3 regions of the Synechococcus sp. C9 genome follow, and region 3 is predicted to be linked to each of the others. Evidence: predicted binding sites of a transcription regulator. Region 3 holds the regulator's gene; each other region holds the start of a gene.
What was found. The regulator NtcA, encoded in region 3, controls nitrogen genes in cyanobacteria. The targets are predictions, from matches to a motif close to GTANCNNNNGNTAC.

Region 1 (2,273 bases), 1.3 Mb from region 3:
TATCTTTCCCCATTGCCACAACAAATGCCCCAAACCATGCAGTAAATCGATATCCGTGCCCGGTCGAATCGCCAAATGTAAATCCGCCACCGCCGCCGTCGGGGTAGAACGGGGGTCCACGACAATCAACTTCATGGGATCGTGCCGCTTGTGATGTTGCCGCAGGCGATTAAACACAATTGGATGGCATTCCGCCGTATTCGTACCCAGCAAAAAAGCACAGTCGGTTAATTCCAAATCCTCATAACAACAGGGCGGTCCATCACTGCCCAAACTGGCTTGATAGGCTGATACCGCTGAGGACATACACATCCGGGAATTCGTATCAAAATTATTCGTTCCCAAACACCCCTTGACTAATTTTTGTACCACATAGTAATCCTCTGTTTGCAGTTGTCCTGAACCATAAAAACAAATAGCATCAGAACCATATGCTTGCCGCACGTTGTTTAATTGTTCCACCAAAAGATTAAATGCCTGATCCCAAGAAATCAGCTGAAAATCATCGGTCAATTTACGTCGCCACTGGGGTTCCGTCAAACGACTCACCCCCATACTTTCCAAGATGGTTGCCCCCTTGACACAAACCATCCCCAAACTCGACGGATGCGCCCGGTCTCCCCGAATTTTGTAGGTGCCATTGGTCTGGAAAACCGCTTCCAACCCACAGCCCACCCCACAGTACGGACACAAAGTACGAACGCTACGACCCATGGAAACCCCTAGGTTTTTCGACCGCACCTAACGATGCAATCCTCACTTTATACTAAATCCCTTGTCCCCTGCCACCAATAGGATCCATGCAAAAACCGTATCAAATAATACATTTTCTGCCATTTACCGACAAAATTGCCCTGTCCCTACGGTTTTGAACATAACTCGTATAGATAAAATACCATAAGCGTATTATCCATGAATTTTTGTAACAAAAGCTACGATTCCATCAGAAACGGGTTCGTTATATTAACCGAGACAAACCCAATTCTGAGCAGTTATGGCTAATAAGATTGAAGCGATCAAATCCGCGAAAGATGGGTTAGCAGTTCGAGATGAACTAGCGGCATGGGCGCATCAGGGTTGGGAGCAGATTGACAAGGATGATTTAGAGCATCGGTTGAAGTGGCTCGGAATTTTTTTCCGTAAAATTACCCCTGGCAAATTTATGTTGCGCCTGCGGATACCACACGGGATTTTAACGGCGACTCAAATGCGGGTATTGGCGCAAATTTTAGATGCCTGTGGTGCCGATGGTGTTGGGGATATTACCACCCGCCAAAATATCCAATTGAGGGGGATTGATTTTGCCACCATTCCGAACATTTTACAAGCCTTAACCGAGGTGGGTTTAACCAGTGTGCAATCCGGTATGGACAATGTGCGGAATATCACCGGTTCTCCTGTATCTGGAATTGACCCCAACGAGTTATACGACACCCGTTCCCTGGTACAAGCGGTGCAAGATATGGTGACCAACCGGGGGCGAGGCAATCCCGAATTTACCAATTTACCCCGCAAATTTAATATCGCCATTAATGGGTGTCGTGACAATTCTACCCACGCCGAGATTAACGACCTGGCTTTTATTCCCGCCTATCAAAACGGGCATCCCCAATCCCCTTTGGGTTTCAATGTTTTAGTAGGTGGTTTTTTCTCCAGTAAACGGGTGGCGACTGCGATTCCTTTGGATGCTTGGGTTACGCCAGAACAGGTGGTGGATGTTTGTCGGGCAGTATTGTTAGTCTTTCGGGATCATGGCTTGCGGGAAAATCGCCAACAATCCCGCTTAATGTGGCTCATTGATGCCTGGGGAATCCCCCAATTTCGTGCCCAAGTGATTGACCGCCTCGGATATAATTTACCCCCTGCGGCTCTGCGGGATGAAATATGCTGGTCAAAGCGGGATCATTTAGGCTTGCATCCTCAAAAACAGGAGGGGTTATACTATGCCGGTTTGCATATTCCGGTGGGAAGAATTACGGCTCAAGATATGTTTAACTTTGCCGATCTTGCCAACCGATACGGACAGGGTGAACTGCGGTTAACTGTGGAACAAAATTTGATTATTCCCCATATTTCTGAGGAAAAAATTGCTGATTTTCTCCAGGAGACTATTTTGCAAAAATTTCCCCTGAAGCCAACTTTATTAATGCGAGGATTAGTTTCCTGCACAGGGAATCAATTTTGTAACTTGGCAATTATCGAAACCAAAAATCGAGCATTAAAGCTGATTCAGGAATTAGAGGAATTACTGGAATTAAAGCAACCGGTTCGTA
Region 2 (2,273 bases), 260 kb from region 3:
CGTATTTATCCCCGGCGAATAGGGGTTGGCCGTCCTTCCAGAGGGACTGGTGGGTGTGCATCCCGGAACCATTATCGTTGAACAGGGGTTTGGGCATAAAGGTGGCGGTTTTCCCCCACTTGCGGGCGACGTTTTTGACCACATATTTATAGGTCATCAGGTTGTCCGCCGCTTGGATGAGTTTTTCAAACCTGATCCCCAGTTCATTTTGGCCACCGGTGGCGACTTCGTGGTGGTGTTTCTCAATCGGCACCCCCAGCTTGCCCATCGTCAACAGCATTTCCGTGCGGATGTCTTGCTGGGAATCAATCGGCGGCACCGGGAAATAGCCCTCCTTGTAGCGGGGTTTGTAGCCCAGGTTGCCCCCTTCTTCCTTTTTCCCCGTGTTCCAACGGCCTTCGCTGGAATCCACATGGTAAAAGCCCTCGTATTCTTTCTGGTCAAACCGCACATCATCGAAGACAAAAAATTCCGCCTCGGGACCAAAAAAGGCCACATCCCCAATGCCCGTGCTGTAGAGATAGTCCAAGGCCCGCTGGGCAATCGCCCGGGGACAACGGCCATAGAGATTGCCGGTGCGGGGGTCCTTAATCGTACAGATCATACTCAGGGTGGGGGTGCTCATAAATGGGTCAATCCAGGCCGTCGCCGGGTCAGCACACTTGAGCATATCGGATTCGTTGATCGCCTTCCAGCCCCGGATACTGGAACCATCAAAGGGCATCCCAGTCGTAAATGTATCCTCATTAATCAGGCTACTGGCGTAGGTACAGTGTTGCCACGTCCCCAGCATATCCACGAACTTCAAATCCACCACTTCAATATTCTGATCCCGGATCATCTGCAAGACTTCTTGCGCGGTTTTCGCCATGAACTTACGCTCCTAAAAACAGATTCCGTCCACAATGCGCCAATCTTAAAGACCTGTGGGGCAGGAGTTTGTATCTTGAGATACCATTTGTCCAGGAAGAGCCCCACCAAAATCGTTACGGAGCGCAACGAAAGTGGGTGTGGGGGAATTGGCGTGGTAAGCTAAGGACTGCTGTAAAAACCGCTTTTCGTCATCAGGGTACTGCCATGCAAGATGCCATTACCAGTTTAATCGCCCGTTATGATCTGGCCGGACGCTACTTTGACCGGAATGGAATTGACCGTTTACAAAGCTATTTTGATACGGGTCTGGCTCGGATTCAGGTGGCGCGTCTGATCAATGGGGAGGCGGCCAATCTGGTACGCACGGCGGCTTCCCAGTTGTTTACCGAACAGCCGGAGTTGATCCGGCCTGGGGGCAATGCCTACACCACCCGCCGCTATGCCACCTGTCTGCGGGATATGGACTATTTCCTGCGCTATGCGACCTACGCTTTGGTGGCGGGGAGTACGGATGTCCTGGATGAGCGGGTGCTAGAGGGTCTGCGGGAAACCTACAATTCCCTGGGGGTGCCCCTGGGGCCTTCGGTGCGGGGGATTCAAATCCTGAAAGAGCAGGTACAGGCAATCGCCGCCCAGGCGGGGATCGCCGGGGATTTTATCAGCGAACCCTTTGACCATCTCAGCCAAGGGTTGAGCGAACAGGACATTTAGCCGACGGAACATCACCCTTGAAAGAACGTCTGGATACCCTGCTGGTCACCTTGGGACATTGCCCCAGCCGCCAACAGGCCCAACGGGTCATCCAAGCGGGTTGGGTGCAGGTCAATCAACGGGTGGTGGATAAACCGGGTACCCTGGTGCCGATGGACAGTTGCATTACCCTCCATGCCCGTCCGCCCTACGTGTCCCGGGGTGGGGAAAAACTGGCCCATGCCCTCCACACCTTTGGGCTAGGGGTCGCTGACCGGGTGGCGTTGGACGGGGGCATTTCCACCGGGGGTTTTACCGATTGTTTATTAAAGCATGGTGCCCGCCGAGTGTATGGGGTGGATGTGGGCTACGGGCAGGTGGCCTGGGAATTGCGTCAAGACCCCCGGGTGCGGCTGTGGGAACGCACGAATCTTCGGCATCTGCAACCTGAGCAACTCTACCAGCCCGATGACCCCTGGGCGGATTTGGGGGTGGTGGATGTGTCGTTTATTTCGGTGACGAAGGTGTTACCGGCTCTATGGCAGTTGTTGGCTCCGCCCCGGGAAGCGGTGATTCTGGTCAAGCCCCAATTTGAGGTGGGTCGGGCGCAGATTGCCAAAGGCGGGGTGGTCAAGGATGCCCAGGCGCAGGTGCAGGCGATTAGGCAAGTGGCAACGAGTGCCGAAGCTCTGGGTTGGCAGGTGCAGGGG
Region 3 (2,273 bases):
CGGTATCCCCCAGCATCAATGTGAATATCCGCTCCCGGGCAGAGGTGATTGAGATGGAATGGGACGTGGTGGGGTGCGAGTCCTTTGCCCTGGAAATGGGACGGTGGAGCCGCCTGCGTCCGGGGGAACCGGTGCCCACATGACCCTGGGGCTGGCACTCCATACGGCGGGTGCCACGGTGGGGCTGGCGGTGGGTCAGATCGGTGAACCTTATCGGGTCGAGCAATACGCCTGGGGGTGGGACACCAACCGTCACTTTCATGCCCAACTCGCCCAATTCCTCCAGCCCTATCGGTGGGCAGACCTGGACTTGCTGGCGGTGACCCGGGGTCCAGGTTCCTTTACCACCCTGCGGTTGGGGCTGGTAACCGCACGGATTTTGGCGCAGGAGTTGCACATTCCCCTATTTGCCCTGTCCACCCTGGGGGTTGCCAGTTTTGCCTACTCGGAACCGGTCGCCCTCTCCTGGCCGGCGGGGACAGATTTAATCTATGGGGGCATCTACCACCGGGGCTATGTTCAGCACCCCGACCAGGTCTTTACCCTCGCTGCCTGGCAGGAACTGATCAAAAATTGGCCGGAACCGGTGCAGGTGGCAGAGGACATTCATACCCAGGCCCCGGCGGATCAACTGCTCCACTGGGCGGGACAGCTTTGGGTGAACGGGGAACGTCCCCATTGGTCAGCCGCCCAACCCTTCTATGGCCGCTCCCCTGTGGATGCGGTGGGACTGCAAGTGTAAATGCTGTAGAAAGTGTTCCTAAGTAAATTGTTGACTGAGATTCATCGGGTCATGGACGGTAATTTTTTTCTTACTAATTGAAATCATGCCACTTTGGCGCAAATCCCCCAGCAAACGGGTGACCGTCACCCGCGTCGAACCAATCGCTTCCGCAATCGCCTGGTGTGAAAGTTTCAGATCAATCGTCACCCCCATACTGGCAGGTACCCCAAAATCCCGACACAAAATCAATAAAAAACTCGCCAACCGTGCCCCCATATCCCGATGCGCCAAGGTTTCAATCATCATTTCCGTTTGCAAAATGCGTGAGGACAACCCCCGTAGCAACATGAGGGATAATTCCGGGTCACTTTTCAACAGGATTTCAATCTGTTCAATCGGCACCGAATACAATTGCGTGGTGGTAAAAGCCACGGAATGATAAAACCGATCCGAGCGATGTCCGGTAATAAATGAAAGCACCCCAAACACACTATTTTCCCTCAGTAATGCTACGGTAATCTCCTCCCCTGATTCATAGACCCGGGAGAGTTTGACCGCCCCTTTGATTAAAAAATAAACCCGCTCGGCAGGGTCGCCAGGGAAAAAAATGGTTTTACCCCGCTCAAAGGTTTCTACGCCCTGGGGAAAGGTGCCGTTCGATAGACGCTGTAAAAGGGTGTAAAGGGGTTTGTCTTGCAGTACAGCCATCGCTTGGGGGCACCAGTTCTAAGGATAAATAACTATCATTTCAACCTATCGGGAACTGGTCAAAATAGATTGTATCCCTTGTAACCATTGGCTTGCTCTTGTGTTCGGGCACATTCCAGGGTAGGGTGAAACAGGGTACAGACATTTTTGGCGAAACATTCATGTTGAATTTGCAGGGGAAAAAAGCCTTAATTTTGGGGATTGCCAATGAGTATTCGATTGCCTGGGGGATTGCCCAACAGTTGCATCAGGCGGGGGCGACTTTGGGGGTGACCTATCTCCCGGATGAAAAAGACCGCTTCAAGCAAAAGGTCGGGCAGTTGACCGCCCCCCTGGAGCCGGAGTTGTTTCTCCCCTGCGATGTGCAAAAAGATGAGCAGATTGAAGCGCTGTTTCAAGCCGTAACAGCCAAGTGGGGCAGTTTAGATATATTAGTGCATTGTCTGGCTTTTGTCCCGAAAGAGGGTTTGGAAGGGGATTTTAGCCGGATTTCCCGTGCTGGGTTTATGCAAGCCTTGGATGTCAGTACCTATTCGCTGGTTGCTCTATGTCGGGCGGCGAAACCCCTGTTTACCCCAACGGCTTCTGTGATTACATTGACCTATTTGGGCGGGGTGCGGGTGGTGCCCAATTACAATACGGCGGGGATTACCAAGGCAGGGTTGGAGATGTGTGTGCGTTATCTCGCCTACGAGTTGGGGGCGCAGGGGGTGCGGGTGAATGCGATTTCCGCTGGCCCCATTAAAACCCTGGCTTCTTCGGCGGTGGGGGGGATTCGGGACATGATTCAGCAGGTGCGGCAGGTGGCGCCCTTGCGCCGGTCGGTGACCCAGGTGGAGGT

Region 1: MLD66_RS07420 (ferredoxin--nitrite reductase) is a predicted target of NtcA. The motif match lies at 812-825, and genes of this name have one in related genera.
Region 2: glnA (type I glutamate--ammonia ligase) is a predicted target of NtcA. The motif match lies at 942-955, and genes of this name have one in related genera.

Annotation. Positions count from the first base shown of each region.
Region 1 covers NZ_JALAAD010000001.1:1,475,411-1,477,683, forward strand. Annotated here, with positions in the region: gene MLD66_RS07415 (nitrate reductase) at 1-714, opposite strand, end outside; gene MLD66_RS07420 (ferredoxin--nitrite reductase) at 995-2,273, shown strand, end outside.
Region 2 covers NZ_JALAAD010000001.1:476,004-478,276, forward strand. Annotated here, with positions in the region: gene glnA (type I glutamate--ammonia ligase) at 1-871, opposite strand, end outside; gene apcB (allophycocyanin subunit beta) at 1,078-1,584, shown strand; gene MLD66_RS02345 (TlyA family RNA methyltransferase) at 1,602-2,273, shown strand, end outside.
Region 3 covers NZ_JALAAD010000001.1:213,738-216,010, reverse strand. Annotated here, with positions in the region: gene MLD66_RS01060 (Ycf34 family protein) at 1-143, shown strand, start outside; gene tsaB (tRNA (adenosine(37)-N6)-threonylcarbamoyltransferase complex dimerization subunit type 1 TsaB) at 59-742, shown strand; gene ntcA (global nitrogen regulator NtcA) at 761-1,432, opposite strand; gene fabI (enoyl-ACP reductase FabI) at 1,594-2,273, shown strand, end outside.